DNA from 3 places in the Zongyangia acetica genome. Region 3 is predicted to be linked to each of the others. Evidence: predicted binding sites of a transcription regulator. Region 3 holds the regulator's gene; each other region holds the start of a gene.
The links. Region 3 encodes NrdR, which represses ribonucleotide reductase genes. Its sites were predicted from a motif close to CACNANATNTNGTG; they were not measured.
Positions count from the first base shown of each region.

Region 1: the regulator NrdR is predicted to act here: its motif matches at 3,291-3,304, upstream of WGC32_RS07555 (vitamin B12-dependent ribonucleotide reductase).
Region 2: the regulator NrdR is predicted to act here: its motif matches at 2,263-2,276, upstream of WGC32_RS08275 (anaerobic ribonucleoside triphosphate reductase).

Region 1 covers NZ_JBBEWN010000007.1:10,428-16,369, forward strand. Annotated here, with positions in the region: gene hflX (GTPase HflX) at 1-766, shown strand, start outside; gene WGC32_RS07555 (vitamin B12-dependent ribonucleotide reductase) at 958-3,222, opposite strand; gene WGC32_RS07560 (flavin reductase) at 3,808-4,308, shown strand; gene WGC32_RS07565 (hypothetical protein) at 4,638-5,942, opposite strand, start outside.
Region 2 covers NZ_JBBEWN010000007.1:149,248-155,189, reverse strand. Annotated here, with positions in the region: gene WGC32_RS08280 (glutamine synthetase III family protein) at 1-2,076, shown strand, start outside; gene WGC32_RS08275 (anaerobic ribonucleoside triphosphate reductase) at 2,302-4,632, shown strand; gene nrdG (anaerobic ribonucleoside-triphosphate reductase activating protein) at 4,733-5,251, shown strand; gene WGC32_RS08265 (peptide ABC transporter substrate-binding protein) at 5,495-5,942, shown strand, end outside.
Region 3 covers NZ_JBBEWN010000008.1:74,090-80,031, reverse strand. Annotated here, with positions in the region: gene WGC32_RS08765 (GerAB/ArcD/ProY family transporter) at 1-97, opposite strand, end outside; gene WGC32_RS08760 (spore germination protein) at 113-1,717, opposite strand; gene WGC32_RS08755 (DUF421 domain-containing protein) at 1,881-2,561, shown strand; gene WGC32_RS08750 (DUF4363 family protein) at 2,563-2,943, shown strand; gene nrdR (transcriptional regulator NrdR) at 2,976-3,431, opposite strand; gene WGC32_RS08740 (DUF6514 family protein) at 3,535-3,771, opposite strand; gene WGC32_RS08735 (sugar phosphate isomerase/epimerase family protein) at 3,973-4,752, opposite strand; gene WGC32_RS08730 (hypothetical protein) at 4,859-5,113, shown strand; gene secF (protein translocase subunit SecF) at 5,172-5,942, opposite strand, start outside.

The sequences.
Region 1 (5,942 bases), on a different contig from region 3:
CAAGCTGGAATCGGACCGCCGCCACATCCGCCGCCGCATCCAGTCCCTGGAGGAGCAGCTGGAGGAGGTGGGGCGTCATCGGGAGCTGCTGCGCCGCCGGAGGAAAAAGGACGGCGTCATCACCGTGGCCATTGTGGGCTACACCAACGTGGGGAAATCCACCCTCCTCAACACCCTCACCGACGCCGGGGTCCTGGCCGAGGACAAGCTCTTCGCCACCCTGGATCCCACCGCCCGGGCTTTGAAGCTTCCCGACGGCCGCAGCGTTATGCTGGTGGACACGGTGGGGCTTATCCGCCGGCTGCCCCATCATCTGGTGGAGGCTTTCCACTCCACCCTGGAGGAGGCGGTGGAAGCAGACCTCATCCTCAATGTCTGCGATATCTCCAGCGAGGAGACCCTGGCTCAGATCGAAACCACCCGTCAGGTCCTCCAGGAGCTGGGAGCCGGGGACAAGCCGGTGGTCACCGTCCTCAACAAATGCGACAAGCTTTCCCAGATGCCCCTGGTCCTGGAAAAGGGATGCGTCTTTATCTCCGCCAAGACAGGCTTTGGCCTGGAAAAGCTCTTGGAGGCCATTGAAAAGGCTCTGCCGCCCACCCATCTCCGGCTCAAGCTGATGATTCCCTTTGACAAGGCCGCCATCTACTCCCGCCTGAAGGATTCCTCGGTGGTCTACGCTGAGGAATACACTCCCCACGGCATCCTGGTGGATGCGCTGGTGGACATGAAGATGCTCCACGAGGTGGAAGGTTTCATAGAATAAAAGGACAGCCGCTTATAAAGCGGCTGTCCTTTTATTCTGGCGCGGCCCTAGCGGGGCACGCCTAGCGGCGGGCAAGACGCGCGCCTGCCGGCGAGGATGACGCGCACTGAGTCTCGTTTGCGACATTGTCGCGTCTCACGCGTTCTTGTTGCGCACAGCGCCACAGCGCGACTTCCCCCGGCGGCTCGCCGCTAGTTGCATTTGGAATAACCGCAGCTGCGGCAGGAGACGCAGCCGCCCTCATGCTCCATTTCGGCGCCGCATTCAGGGCAGTACTTCATGGCGCCGGGATGGGTGGGCGCGGGACGCTTTTGGGCGTCCTCCGCAACGAAGGGGATGGCCTCGTTTTTGTGAAGGCTCTGGAAGTCCGCCACCTTCTTGATGACCTTGGCGATGGCGTCCGGGCAGGAGGTGCAGTTGACGTCCTGACGGCGGATGGTGGAGGGGCAGCGGATGCCCCGCAGCTGGTCGATGATCTCATCCAGGTCAATGCCGGAGCGCAGGGCGATGGAGACAAGCCTTGCCGTGGCCTCCGACTGGGAGGGGCAGCCTCCCGCCTTGCCGGTGGAGGTGAAGACCTCGCAGATGCCGTTTTCATCGTAGTTGACGGTGACATACAGGTTGCCGCAGCCGATCCGCATCCGCTCGGTCATGCCGGAGGTGATTTCCGGCCGGGGACGGGGCAGGATCTTGGTCTGAGGCAGCTGGAGCCCGGCGGCTTCGGGAGCTTTGGCGTCCCCCTCCTTCTTCACCGAACCGATGTTGAGGACCTGGCTGTCCCGGCTGCCGTCCCGGTAGATGGTGACGCCCTTGCACTGGAGCCGGTAAGCCAACATATAGACCTCCCGGACGTCCTCAATGGTGGCGTCGTGGGTGAAGTTGACGGTTTTGGAGACAGCGTTGTCGGTGTGGCGCTGGAAAGCCGCCTGCATCTTCACGTGATAGGTGGGGGAAATGTCATGGGAGCAGACAAAGACGTCCTTGATGTCCTGGGGAATCTCGTCGATGTGCTGGAGGGTCCCCTGGGCCGCGATCTTCCGCATGAGCTGGTCGCTGTAAAGCCCCCGTTTTTCCAAGGTCTCCCGAAGGATGGGGTTGACCTCGATCATCTCGGTGTTATCCATGACGTTGCGGATGAACACATAGGCAAAGACCGGCTCCACCCCGGAGGAACATCCGGCGATGATGGAGAGGGTGCCGGTGGGGGCGATGGTGGTGCAGGTGGCGTTGCGCAGAGGCGCCCCGTCTTTATAAATGCTCTCGGCGAAGAGGGGGAAGGCCCCTCTCTCTTTGGCCAGCTCCTCGCTGGCGGCCCGGGCGTGGGCGGTGATAAAGTCCATGATTTTTTCGCCTAGGGCCACGCCCTCCTCAGAGTTGTAGGCCACTCCCAACCGGGCCAGCATATCGGCAAAGCCCATGACCCCCAGGCCGATCTTCCGGGTCTCTTTGGTCACCTTGTCGATGAGATCCAGGGGGTATTTGTTGACCTCGATGACGTTATCCAGGAAGTGGACAGCCAGCTTTACCGTCTTTGCCAGCTTCTCCTCGTCGATTTCCCAGCCGCCGGAGGTTTCTTTGAGCATATTGCACAGGTTGATGGAGCCCAGGTTGCAGGACTCATAGGGCAGCAGGGGCTGCTCCCCGCAGGGGTTGGTGCTCTCGATCTCCCCCTGGCTGGGGACTACGTTGTCCCGGTTGAGCCGGTCTAAGAAGATGATGCCCGGCTCCCCGTTTCTCCAGGCGGCCTCTACGATCTTGTCAAAGACCGCTTTGGCGGAAAGATGTCCCACCACCTCTTTGGTGTGGGGATCGATCAGGTCGTAGTCGGCGTCCTGCTCCACCGCCTTCATAAAGTCCTCGGTGATGCCCACCGAAATGTTGAAGTTGGTGATGTCGGCGTTGTTTTTCTTGCAGTCGATAAAGTCCAGGATATCGGGATGATCCACCCGGAGGATGCCCATGTTGGCGCCCCGGCGGGTGCCGCCCTGCTTGACCGCCTCGGTGGCCATGTTAAAGACCCGCATAAAGCTCACCGGTCCGCTGGCCACGCCGCCGGTGGTCTTGACGGTGGACCCGGCCGGCCGCAGCCGGGAGAAGGAAAATCCGGTGCCGCCGCCGGACTTGTGGATGAGGGCGGCGTTTTTCACCGTCTCAAAAATCGCCTCCATAGAGTCCTCAATGGGCAGCACGAAACAGGCCGAAAGCTGGCCCAAAGGCCGCCCGGCGTTCATGAGGGTGGGGGAGTTGGGGAGAAACTCCAGGTTGGTCATCATGTCATAAAACCGGTCGGAGAGCCCCTCTACATCCGCCTTGGGGTCAAAATCCCGGTCCGCCTCCGCAATGGCGTCCGCCACCCGGCGGAAGAGCCCTTCCACCGTCTCGATATTTTCACCATGTTCATCTTTGACCAGGTAACGGCGCTCCAGCACCGTCCTGCCGTTTTGATTCATCTGCATCTTCCATTCCTCCGCTTTCTCAGGTGTGTATTTAAATGTACATCATCTTGGATTTTTATCACATCGGATACCACATATTGTATCACTCTGAAACTATAGATGCAATACGGCCACACCTTTTTCGGTGATTTTGTGATATGCATAAATTTTTGATCTCATTTTTTGATGGTTTCACCAAACAAGTGAAAATAAAAGGGGTATGAACAAAAATTCTTCAAAAAACTTTTCGCCCCTTTGATTTTGCAGAAACTTTCCACATTTTCCACAGAATTTTCAACGCCCCCTTGACGTTTTTTTCAGAATACCCTAAATTTTTTTTGGCAAATCCTCGCAGTGAGTGCTTTTCAAAATGATTGTGGAAATTTTACGAATTTTCAGTTGTATGGTTTCTAAAAAAACAAGGGAAAAATCTCACAAAAAGCCTCTTGTTTTTTTGCTCCATGGGGCAGTGAAACGCCCTGTCAAGTTTTTGCCTCGGGTTTTGGGCGCTTTTTGTAGGATAGGCACAAATTTTCCACGCCGGTTGCAAGAAGGCTGTGAAAGACGTATACTGATTGGTGAAAAACAAGAGAAGGAGGCAACCGGATGTTTCGTGAAATCGCTCCCCAGGAGCTCCAAGACAACCCATTTACCCTCATCGGCAAAGACTGGCTCCTCATCACCGCCGGCAACCGGGAAAAATGCAACACCATGACCGCCAGCTGGGGCGGCGTAGGAGTCCTTTGGAATCAGGACGTCTGCACCATCTATATCCGCCCCCAGCGCTATACCAAAGAGTTTGTGGATGGGGAAAAGGAGTTTTCCCTCTGCGTCATGGATTCCTCCTACCGGGAGGCCCTCAACCTCTGCGGCACCAAGTCGGGCCGGGATATGGACAAAATCGCCGCCTGCGGCTTCACCCTGGACTATGAGGGGGACACCCCTTACTTCAAAGAGGCCCGGCTGGTGATCCTTTGCGAAAAGCTCTACGCCCAGGAGCTGGCGCCCCAGTATTTCACCGCAGAGGGCTATGACGAAAGATACTACCCGGACAAGGACTACCACACCATGTATGTGGGCCGGATCAAAAAGATCCTGGTGAAATAACCCAAAGAAAAAGGACCGTCGCGGGTGGGCCTCCTGTAGAAGCTATCCTTTGGTAGCGCCAAGGACAAAGGCTTCGGTAGGAAACGGCGTTCCATAAGCAAGCAAAAAGAGTTTCGGCAGGAACCGGCGTGTTAGGTCACGCCGGTTCCTGCTTGTTCAGGTGATTTTCTTCCCGCGCCGCCTGTGACCGTTTTCAAACCGATCCGTCCAAATAAGCGGGGAGGGCCGGCCCCTCCCTTTGGAAGTGGCAGCCCTCCCCGCCGTGTAAAATTAGATTTGAATGACGCTTTGGTTACATCCTTTTATAGGTGTTTTCCCCAACAAAAACCTTAGCACTTTTTCCGTTTATGATAGATGACGCTTCCCATAATGGCGCATCCGGAAATCGCAAGAGAGAAAATCCACAGCGCCAGATCCCTTTCATCGCCCGTCTGTGGGGAGGTCTTATCGCCGGACTGGTTATCGCCGGCCGAAGCGCCAGTCTGGTTATTGCCGGCCGAAACGCCGGAGTGGTTATCGCCGGCCGAAGTGCCAGTCTGGTTGTTGCCAGTTGAAGTGTTGGGATCTGTCGGTGCTCCTATAGAGGGCTTTTCGTTTTCGTCAGACGGATCGGTTGCCGTCCCTGTAGCGGGGATTTCCACCGCGGCTTTCGCATAGCCACAGACGCTACATTCCTCATGCTTGAGGCCTGCTTCTGTAGCGGTTGCTTCCTTGTCTATTACCCATTTATAGCTATGGGCTGCTTTGTCTATGACCTCGCCGCACTCACAGGTATGCCAATGGCTCTCCTCATCCCTGTGCCAGCCGGTACCATCGGCAGTATGCTCTGTCAGCTTCGGAATAACGGTATCTTCCAGAGCAATTTCGTTCGTGCCTGCTTCATCACTGAAATACTTATCGCAGCCGTCGCAATACCAGTATTCTGTGTTACCCTCCGTCAAATGGGTTGCCGGTTTCGCCTCCGTTTTCACAAGATTTGTGTGGTTGGAGGCGTTTACATCCCCATATTCATCGCCGCAGATATGGCAGACCGCTTTCTCTGCGCAGGTAGCTTCTCCGCCGGAGTGCCGGCATTCATATCCGCATTCGCTGCACACACCGTTTTCCCATTCATGGGCTTCCTCTGCAACCGCCTCTGCCCCGCAGCAATCGTATACACTGGAATGGGTGGTCGCGGTCTGCTCCCATACGACCTTGCCGGAATGATTGTCAGGATCTACAGAACCATAGGCTTGCCGGCAGATATCGCAGACCGCTTTCTCTGTGCAGGTGGCTTCTCCGCCGGAGCAGGCCGCTTCATCAAGGTGGGTGCCGCAGCCATATTCGCAGATGTGATAGTGCTTATCGTTTTCCTGGGTCCATGTTTCTGATGCCTTGTGATTATCCAGGTCATAGTTTCCGTAAAGGCTTCCGCAGATTTCGCACTTTGCAAGCTGGGAACAGGTGGCTGTCCCGCCCTTGTGCTGGCAGCCATATTGGCAAACGGTGCATGTGCCATTTTCCCATGTGTGGTTGGTTTCCACTTCAATAACCGCCTGACAACAGTTGTATACTTTGGTATGGGTAGTGGCTGTGGTCAGCCAAGCTTCGGTGCCGGTGTGGTGATCGGGGTCTTTCTCGCCGTAGGGCTGACC
Region 2 (5,942 bases), on a different contig from region 3:
GTAACAAAAATCTTTGGATGTAAGGTGTTTGACGACGCCGTCATGCGGGCCCGTCTGCCCAAAAGCGTCTATGAAAGCCTGAAGCGCACCCGGAAAGAGGGCACCCCTCTGGATGAGAACGTGGCCCATGTGGTGGCCGGCGCTATGAAGGACTGGGCGGTGGAGATGGGTGCCACCCATTATACCCACTGGTTCCAGCCTATGACCAACATCACCGCGGGCAAACATGACGCCTTCCTCACCCCCACCGACGACGGCCGGGTCATCCTGGAGTTTTCGGGAAAAAGCCTGGTCAAGGGCGAACCGGACGCTTCTTCCTTCCCCTCTGGTGGGCTGCGGGCCACCTTTGAGGCCCGGGGCTACACCGCTTGGGATCCCACCTCCCCCGCTTTTGTCAAGGACGGTACCCTTTATATCCCCACCGCCTTCTGTTCCTACACCGGCGAGGCGCTGGATACCAAAACCCCCCTGCTTCAATCTATGGATGTGGTCAGCGACAAGGCCATCGCCGTCCTGCGGCTGCTGGGTGTCAGCGACGTCAAACGGGTCATGGCTACTGTGGGCGCGGAGCAGGAGTACTTCCTCATCGACCGGGCTCTTTACGAGCGGCGGCTGGATCTGAAGCTCTGCGGCCGGACCCTTTTCGGCGCCCGTCCTCCCAAGGGCCAGGAGCTGGACGACCACTATTTTGGCCGGATCCGGCTTCGGGTGAGCAAATTCATGCATGACCTGGATGAAGAGCTGTGGAGTTTGGGCGTCACCAGCAAGACCAAGCACAACGAGGTGGCCCCTGCCCAGCACGAGCTGGCCCCTGTTTTTGAATCCGCCAACGTAGCCTGCGATCACAACCAGCTCATCATGGAGACCTGCAAAACTGTGGCCAAGAAAAATGGCCTGGCCTGCCTGCTCCATGAAAAGCCCTTCCACTATATCAACGGTTCCGGTAAGCACAACAACTGGTCACTTTCCACCGACACAGGGAAAAATCTGCTGAGCCCTGGTAAAAACCCGGGGGAGAACGATGTGTTCCTGGTCTTTCTCAGCGCTGTGCTGGAGGCTGTGGATGAATACGGGGATCTGCTCCGTCTTTCTGCCGCCAGCGCCGGCAACGACCATCGTTTGGGCGGCTTTGAGGCTCCGCCCGCCATTGTCTCTGTCTTTTTAGGGGAACAGCTGACCACCATGCTCCAGTCCATCGCCTCCGGCGTCAATCCGGATACGGTGTCCCGGCTGGTGCTTCACACCGCCGCTGCCGCCCTGCCTGATCTGCCCCAGGACGATTCCGACCGCAACCGCACCTCCCCCTTTGCCTTCACCGGCAACAAATTTGAATTCCGTATGGTGGGGGCTTCCCAGTCCATCGCCTACGCCAATATCTTTTTAAATACCGCCGTAGCGGATGTCTTGGATCGGTATGCCCAGCGGCTGCAAAGCGCCTCTGACATCCATGAAGAGGTCCGCCGTATCGTCCACGACGTGGTAGCGGATCACAGCCGCATCATCTACAACGGCAACAACTACACCGAGGAATGGGTGGAGCGGGCCAAAAAACGGGGGCTTCCCGTCTTAAACACCACCTGCGACGCCATCCCCGCTTTGATCTCGGACAAGAATGTGGCCTTGTTTGAGCGCCATCATATCTTTAGCCGGGCCGAATGCTTCTCCCGCCACGACATCATGCTGGAAAACTATATCCATGTCCTCTCCATTGAGGCCGCCACCATGGTGGATATGGCACGGCGCTCCATCCTGCCCGCCTGCATCCGCTTTGCCGCCGAAATGGCCAAGGACGCCTCCCTCATCAAGGAGGCCGGAGGAATGCCGGCCCCTGTCTCTGATATTGTCCGGGATCTTTCCTCCCTTATCGGCAAGATAAAGGCCGGTATCTCCGCCCTAGAGGAGCTCAACGCCAACGCTGGGGAGGAAAGGAGCCTGTATCAAACCGCCCGCTATTACTGTGACATGGTCATTCCCGCTATGAATCAGCTTCGGGAATGCTGTGACCGGGTGGAAACCATGGTGGCAGAGGACGCTTGGCCGCTGCCCACCTACACCGATTTGATCTACCGGGTGTAACAGTACTCTGGAAATATCCCCCTCCTGCCGTATAAGCGCGGAAGGAGGGGGATATTTATTGTGCAAAATTGCCCATACGACAAAAATAAGAGGGAAAAATCGTGAATCATTGTCGCTATTTTCCTCCCCTTTGCCCTTGACTTTTCCATATGCATACTATACAATTGGTATTGTCATTTTTATAAACACAATATATAGTATTTGAATATATGGGAGGAAACGATCATGCTCACAAAAATCATCAAGCGGGATGGCCGGGAAGTGGCCTTCAACATCGAAAAAATCGCCAACGCTATCTTTAAAGCCGCCCAGGCCACCGGCGGACACGACTATGATACCGCGTTTTCTCTTGCCTCCCAGGTGGTGGATTATATCGAAAATGAGCTGGGAAATCATACCCCCAGCGTGGAAGAAATCCAGGACGCAGTGGAAAAAATCCTGGTGGAAACCGGACATGCCCGCACCGCCAAGGAGTTTATCCTCTATCGCTCCGAGCGCACCCGGGTACGGGAGATGAATACCCGGCTGATGAAGACCTATGAGGATTTGACCTTCCAATCGGCTAAGGACAACGACATTAAGCGGGAAAACGCCAATATCGACGGCGATACCGCCATGGGCACCATGCTCAAATATGGCTCTGAGGGCGCCAAGCAGTTTTATAAGATGTTCATCCTGGATCCCAAGCATTCCCAGGCCCATGAAAACGGGGATATCCACATCCACGATCTGGACTTCCTGACCCTGACCACCACCTGCTGTCAGATCGATCTGGAAAAGCTCTTTGAAGGGGGATTTTCCACCGGCCACGGATTTCTGCGGGAGCCAAACTCCATCCACAGCTACAGCGCTTTGGCCTGTATTGCCATCCAGTCCAATCAGAATGACCAGCACGGCGGACAGAGTATCCCCAATTTTGATTACGCTATGGCAGGCGGCGTGAGAAAATCTTACCTTCACGCCTACAAGGCCAACATGGCAAAGGCCATCGAGCTGCTCACCGGCCGGGAGGATGCCAAGGACTTCACCGAGCAAATGATCCAGGCCTTGAAAGAAGAAACTGGGTTGATCCCCTCCCTTGCCCAGAACGCCACCTATAAGGCGGCGGAACACGCCTATCTGCTCCAGCATTTCGACGAGGAGACCGCTTCCCGCCTCCAGGGAATTGCGGCGAAATATGCCCTTCAGGAGACCGATCGGGCTACCTATCAGGCCATGGAGGCATTGGTTCACAACCTGAACACCATGCATTCCCGGGCAGGCGCTCAGATTCCCTTTAGCTCCATCAACTACGGCACCGACACCTCCCCCGAGGGACGGATGGTCATCAAAAATATCCTGCTGGCCGAGGAGGCTGGATTGGGCAATGGGGAGACCCCCATCTTCCCCATCCACATCTTTAAGGTAAAGGAAGGGGTCAGCTACAACGCGGAGGATCCCAACTACGACCTGTTCAAGCTGGCCTGCCGAGTATCCGCCAAAAGACTGTTCCCCAACTTCTCCTTCCTGGACGCCCCCTTTAACCTGCAGTATTATAAAGAGGGCGATCACAACACAGAGGTAGCCTATATGGGCTGCCGGACCCGCGTCATGGGCAATGCCTATGATCCGAGCCGGGAGGTGACCGCCGGCCGCGGCAACCTGAGCTTCACCTCCATCAACCTGCCCCGGTTGGCCATTAAGGCCCACGGCAACCTGGATATTTTCTTTGAGGATCTGGACCGGAAAATCGACCTGGTCATCGATCAGCTCTATGACCGCTTTAAGCTCCAGTGCCAGAAAAAGGTCCGCAACTTCCCCTTCCTCATGGGACAGGGCGTCTGGCTGGACAGCGACAAGCTTTCCCCCGATGACTCGGTGGAGGAGGTCCTCAAACACGGCACCCTGACCTTGGGCTTTATCGGCCTGGCGGAATGCCTGAAATGCCTCATCGGCAAGCATCACGGTGAATCTGCCGAGGCTCAGAATCTGGGTCTGGAAATTGTGGGCTATATGCGTTCCCGGATGGATCAGGAGACCAAAAAGAGCGGGCTCAACTTCTCCCTCATCGCCACACCGGCGGAGGGCCTCTCCGGCCGTTTTGTCAAGATCGACCGGAAGAAATACGGCGTCATTCCCGGCGTCACCGACCGGGAATATTACACCAACTCCTTCCATATTCCGGTATACTTCCCCATCTCCGCTTTCGATAAGATCCGGCTGGAGGCCCCCTATCATAATCTGACCAACGGCGGCCACATCAGCTATGTAGAGATGGACGGGGATCCCACCCAGAACCTGGCGGCCTTTGAGCAGGTCATCCGCTGCATGAAGGAATCCGGCATCGGTTACGGTTCCATCAACCACCCGGTGGACCGGGATCCGGTCTGCGGCTATACCGGTATCATCGGAGACGAGTGCCCCAACTGCCACCGCACCGAGGCCGACGGTCCTGCCTTCGAGCGCATCCGCCGGATCACCGGCTATCTGGTGGGCACGTTGGACCGCTTCAACAACGCCAAACGGGCGGAGGTAGAAGACAGGGTCAAACACGGCGTCACCATGGAGACATTGTAGTGCACTACAGCATCTAAGATAAATTCAAAAAGAGATGCTCCCAGCTGGGGGCATCTCTTTTGCGGCGAAAGAAGGGCAACTGCCCCTGGGAGGAAAAGTTATGGCTGAAAAAACCACCCTGCGCCTGGCAGGGGTGATCAAAGAATCCATTGTGGATGGTCCGGGTCTGCGTTTTACCGTCTTTGTCCAGGGCTGTCCCCATCACTGTCCCGGCTGCCACAACCCCCAAACCCATGATTTTTCTGGCGGCTTTGACTGCGATGTGGAAAAATTGGTGGCGGAGGTACAAAAAAATCCCCTGCTCCAGGGCGTTACCTTCAGCGGAGGGGAGCCCTTCTGTCAATGTGAAGCGCTTTACCGGCTGGCCACAAAAATCAAGTCCCTTGGCCTGGATCTCTATATATACTCTGGGTATACATATGAACAGATTCTACAATTGGAGGATCCCTTTGCCCGAAAACTGCTGGAACAATGCGATGTGCTCATGGATGGCCCCTTTCTTCTGGAGCTTCGCACCCTGGACGCTCCTTTCCGGGGGAGCAAAAATCAGCGGGCCATTGATGTTGCCGCCACCCTTGCGGGGGAGGAAATTATCCTCCACGATTTTGGGGCGCAGTAGCGTGGGCATGGCACGCAAAGATATTCTTCAAGGGAGGGCATTGCCCTCCCTTGTTTATTGATAAACGAATTGCGGCTTTCTCCTTGGCATATACTGAAATATGCGGCCATTTCCCCAGGTATTTTTAAGATTCTTTGAAATTTTTTCGTTTTTATTGAATCGCCATGGCAACCATGCTACACTTAACGTAATCACTGAAATTCCCATCGCTGCCGGCGATGTTTTTATAGGAGAAGAATCACTGTGCTGAAAAAAATAACCGCTTTTCTGCTGGCCGCTCTAGCTGTCTCCCTGTTTTTTACAGGCTGTTCCCACAGCGGGACGGACGGGCAGATTCTCCGCTACGATATTACGTCAGAGCCTATTAACCTGGATCCCCAGCTTGCCAACGATCACGAATCCATGCTGGTCATCCAAAACAGCTTTGAAGGGCTGCTCACTGTGGATGAGGACAATCAAATTGCCCAGGGCGTGGCCGAGCGCTACGAAGTCTCCGACGATGACCTTATCTATACCTTTTATCTGCGCCAGGACGCCAAATGGTCCGACGGTACCCCGATGACGGCTGAGGATTTTGTCTTTGCCTTCCAACGTTTGGCGGATCCCGCCACCCTCTCCCCACACGCCAGCTCCTTTTTCTGCATCAAAAACGCCCAGTCCATCTATCAGGGCGCCGCTGGGGTGGAGGAAT
Region 3 (5,942 bases):
AACTGCCCTGCTTTGAATTATAAGAGATGATGGTGAAGGCTCTGCTAAGAAAAAGCAGTAAAACCACTTGATACATTTTGACCCTACGTTTGGACATCTCCAAGCCCCCTGCTTACTTTATTTCCGATCCGGGATAAGACTGGATATTGACCTGCTCTTTTTGTAAACTTTGCCAGCTTTTGCGGACTACTACATCCCGCATATCAAAAAGGTTAAAGGGTGTAATCGGTGCTGTAAACGGGATACCATAAGCATTGATGGCGCAAATATTAGAAAGCACCAAGGCTCCTGCTAAAGTAATCCCATATAGTCCCAACGCTCCGCCAATAATGATAAAAGAAAAGCGTAGGATGGTAACCGGTTCATATAGAGAGGGAACAACAAATGAGCTAATGGCGGTCAGGGCCACTACCATGACCATGGGAGCACCTATGATTCCCGCCGTTACAGCCGCATCACCAATAACCAACGCTCCCACTATACTAACTGCATGACCGATAGGCCTGGGAAGCCGCAGTCCCGCCTCTCGCATGATCTCATAAATAATAAAGATAATAATGGCTTCAACCACCAAGGGAAAAGGGGTTGCTTCTTCTGAAGACGCTATGTTAAAAAGTAGCTCATAGGGAAAAAGCTCCGGATGGAAGGTGGCAATCGCTACATAAATCCCCGGTAGCAGGATTGTAGAGAAAAAGGAAATATATTTGAGCCAACGAATAAATGTGGCATAGAAAGCACGGTGGCAGTAATCATCAAAGCTTTGAAAGTTCTCGGCGAAAAAATAGGGGACCACAAGAGCAAATGGGGTTCCGTCCACTAAAATTCCAATTCTTCCCTCATTGATTTTGGCGCAAAGGGTGTCAGGCCGCTCTGTATGTCCTACCTGGGAAAAAATAGATAACGGTCGGTCATCTAAAAATGGCTGCAAATATCCTGACTCCAAAATGACGTCCAATCGAATGGATCCTAAACGTCTTTTGACCGAATGTAAAATTTCATCGGAAACCTTATCTGTCAGGTATACAAGACAGATGTCCGTTTGGCTTTTGCTTCCTACTGTGATCATCTCGAATTTCAGATTAGGCGATTTGATACGTCGCCGGACCATGGTCAGATTAATACGCAGAATTTCGATGAATCCCTCTCGGGAGCCGCGAACATTAACTTCTGCTGACGGTTCAGAAACTGATCGAAACTGAAATCCCTGTAAGCCCAGCGCCAGCCCCACATCAATGCCATCCACTAGTACAATGGCAAAACCTGACATCATAAAGCGAAATAGTTCTCCATAGGTGCGAAATTCCTGCTGGTCGTTAGCGAGGATGCAGTCGTTGCGCAACCAGTTTTGCAGTCCCTGGGGTGTGGAGTCTTCAAAGAGGTTCAATTGATAAAGGGGCTCAATCAGCATTTCTGCCATAGTCTGGGTATTAACCATCCCTTCACAGATGAGGATCTGGATCCGAATTCCAGATACCGTCATCTCATTGGCGACAAAGTCAGAAGAATTAGAGTACAACTGTCTGATCTTCACCATATTATCATCCAGAGAAGTTACCAGGTGTTGGGATAATGCACCATTTTCCCTCGGCTCTTGAGAACCTTCATTATTTTTGCGTTCCCTTCGAAATTCTTTTTCGTTTTTCCTAAAATAATACTGCCGTTTGATAAAATCAAACATCTGACGACACCTGCCCTTTAGCGCCAGATCTGACGCCATTATATTGGTACTTCTATCCACTTCTTGTAGGATTACCATTTTCACTAAAATTAAACCTATTCTAAAAGATGCTCGCTGTGTATCCTCCCTGCTATCCATAGGAATAAAAAGAATCCCTAGTCAAATAATAACCAGAGATAAAACATAGGAGGGTGGGTGTCGCATGTCCATCATTTTTATACGCACCATCATACTTTATCTTTTGATTGTCTTTAGCCTCAGGGTCATGGGAAAACGTCAGTTGGCAGAGCTTCAACCCTCCGAGTTTGTCGTCACTATTCTAATTTCCAACGTAGCGACTCTTCCATTGGAAGACATTAATATTCCCCTTATTGGCGGTGTGGTCCCCATTCTCCTACTAGTTAGTTTTGAAGTATTGGTCTCCTTTATCACACTCAAAAGCCAAAGGGCACGAAAAATTGTCTCTGGATCGCCTCGTGTTATTATCCGCGATGGCGTCATCGATCAGCAAGAGATGAAAAATCTCCGGCTTTCTATCGATGATCTGATGGGTCAATTGCGCAGCAAGGATATCTTTGACATCAGTGACGTAGCCTTTGCCATCATTGAAACTACTGGTAGCCTCAGCGTCTATCAGAACTTTGACGCGCGCACCGTTACTCCTAAAGTTATGCAGATCCCTCAGCCCTCCGTCAATGACAACGTCCCACCTGTTGTCGTAGTCAGCGATGGAATTCTTAGCCACCAGTCACTGGAATATCTGCAAAAGGACGAAAAATGGCTGCAAGGCATTCTTGACGCTGCCAATGTTACCCTAAAAGATACTTTTCTTATTACAGCAGACCGCAGTGGCGCCTACCACCTGATTAAGAAGGAGGGATAAGATGAAGCGAATATTGCTTTCCCTAGGAATTATTACTATCTTGGCTGTGCTCTCCGGAGCCAGTTTATGGTACCTAGACAGTATTCATGATGAAATTAGCGTGATGTTACAGGAATGCTATCTCTATGGAGTTGAAGGAAACAAGGAAGCTGCATCGAAAAAATCTCAAGAGGTCTTCGAAAAGTGGCAGGAGAGCGAAAAGTACCTGGTCACCTTCATCCACCATAATGAGCTTAATGAGGTCACCATCGTCACTTCCCGGCTTTCACCTCTCATTGAAAACGGAGAAACTGCGGAATATCTAGCTGAGGTAAAGCAAGCAGTGGTCCTCATTGAGCATATGCGAAGTTCAGAACAACCTCATTGGAAAAATATCCTATAGTAAAATAAAGAAATAACCGCCCCAAGGGGCGGTTATTTTCGTTCACGCAATCGTTTCAGTTCTTCCATAAAGGATTCAACATCAGCAAACTGTCTGTAAACAGATGCAAAACGCACATAGGCGACTTCATCAATTTTTCTCAAATGCTCTAAAACAAGCTCCCCAATTTTTACTGTTGAAACCTCCCTCTCCAAGGAATTGAGCAAGGAAGATTCGATATCATTGACAACCTGTTCTAGGGTCTCAATCGACACAGGACGTTTTTCACACGCCCTCAGCAGCCCATTGAGCAACTTGGTTTTGTCAAAAACTTCTCTGGATTTATCCTTCTTAATCACCATAAAAGGAAGTGTTTCCATTGTTTCATAGGTAGTAAAACGTTTGGAGCAACTCAAGCATTCACGTCTCCGCCTGATTTTGGTTCCTTCTTCGGAGGGCCGAGAATCGACCACTTTACTCTCAGGAAAACCGCAGAAGGGACATTTCAAGTCAATCACCTCATTACTCATACATTAGATCTATTGTACCATAATCCCAGTAAAGTAACAAGTAAAATTAAAACTCGCTCCTTATTTTTAAAACAGCTCACAATTATGGAAGAAAATCATAGATTACATCCATCAAGTGACATGGAGACACTTGATACTGATTACACATAGAGACCAATTTCTCCACCACACTCTGATTGCATGAAATATCTTGTACTTGTGTATTCTCGTACTCACCATTTAGACGGATGCCATAGATATTCATCTTTTTTCCATTTTTCTCTATTGGCTCGACGGTCAATTCATATACATAATTGCGAATTTCTTTCTTGCCATTCATTGTGTCTCCCCCATTATTTCTGTTGTATCATTTACTAACAGGATAATTATACTCCGAGGAAAACCATAAGAAAAGACAAAGATTTCAGAAATTTCGACTAAATATACCCGTAATTTCACAATTATCTGAGATTTATTTCCACATGTTTATGAAAGTTGTCGGTTGTTTGTCGAATTATAAGAGCAAATCACATGTATAAATTTATGGCAACAAGTTGTTCAAATTCATGTATGATTCATAAAGATCTGTAGTTTTTTGGAAATTATGACGATACAACTCTAAAATGAGAGCGCCATGATAGTCAAAGCCATGCAGTATCTTTATCAATTCAGAGAAATCGACATTCCCCATTCCAATAGGCAAACAATCATATTCAGCTGTAGAATCACTGATGTGGATGTGGCTCAACCCACTCCCCATTGCCTTGGCCATCTCGAGGGGATCAATTTTTGATCGGATTGCTTGCTTCACATCCAGAACAAATTTAGCATCTTTCCCTAAAGCGCGGGACATATCTTTTATGAAATCTGGAGTCGCACTTTTACATCTCTCCACATTTTCCTGACATAAATACACTCCAAATTCTTTTCCCGCCTCATAGAGCCGATAGTACCTCTCAAAATAACGAGCATTTTCAAATCTACTTTCTCGATAATTCCCATGGAATACCACATAAGAAGCGCCGAGGAAAGCTGCGGCCGAAAAAATAGGACGATACATTTCTATTCCATCATGAAACCGGCGTTCATAGTCTGTAAAAAATAAAAATGGCTCGTAGCCCGAGAGAAAGGGATGTACAGATATAACCTGACAATCGTACGCCTCCTTTATTTCTCTCAAATTTCTTAAAAAGGGTTTTGACAACTCTGAAGGCGCATTAAAAAATATTTCCAAGGTTTTAATCCCCATCTTAGCCAGCGTCTCTAAAGCCTTTTCTGTCTGCATTGGATATAAGCACGCTGTCGATACTCCAGCTTTCATCTGACACCTCATCTCTTTCTTCTATTTATATCCATGATTCTGGAAAAATTTCTTCATTGTTTATACTCTATTATTATGATACCATAAGTCAATAGGAGTTGATCCCATGAAATTGAGTTTTTTTAAAAGCCTAGACCGCATCAGTGAGTTTTCGCTGCAGCTCCTGATTATGGGGGCCGTCCTCGGTTGCGGGTTATATGCCATGGCCTTAATCATTTTTTATTTACTTCCTATTGTACCAGATATGCTACAAACTCTCAACTTAATACGTGCCCTCAGTCAAACAGCCTATCCCTGTTTTCTATCCTCCTTGATTGCCTCTATCCTTATCGATATTTTCCAAAAATTTTATCCCATATAAAAAGATACATATAATAAAAGGCATGGCCAATGGCCATGCCTTTTATTATATGTGAGTATTATGCAGCTTCGACCTGAGTTTTCTTCTTAAGCTTGTGCTCCTGCCAAACCACCCACAGGGTAGGTGCAATAAACAAGGAGGTGTAAACGCCTGAGATCATGCCAATCATCATGGGGAACGCAAAAGACATAATGGATTCAACACTATAGATAAGGGCAACAACGCAGATAACCGACAGTGCGATTACTGTCGCTACGGTGGTATTAACCGCGCGAGTTACAGATTGTCCTATACTCAAGTTGACTAACTCACGAATACTCATCTTACTGCCGCTGAGACGTTTATTCTCACGAATCCGGTCATAAACCACAATGGTGTTGTTAATCGAATAACCGAGAATCGTCAAAACGGCAACGATGAAATTCTCATTAATTGGGAAACGGCACACAACAAAGGTAGCATACACCATAATCATATCGTGGAGAAGTGCCAGCATACACATAACGCCTGCTGATAAACCACCAATTTTTCTAAAGCGAAAAGCAATAAAAATGATCATAAGCACTACGGCAAAGGCAACTGCAACCATACATTTTGCAAAGAATTCCCGTCCGATGGTGGGGTCAACATTATTGGAATCCGTCATGGAAATAGAATTGTCCGGATAAGCTTCTTGAAGCGCCGCTGTCAATCCGTCAATCTCATCCAAAGACAGGCCACGCTCTGCTCCAAGAGAAATATCAATTGCAGAATTGCCGGTAGCCACATCCGTCTTTCCCTGTACTGCAACTTGCTCGCCCAACGTGTTTTCTGCTACAGCCTGAACATC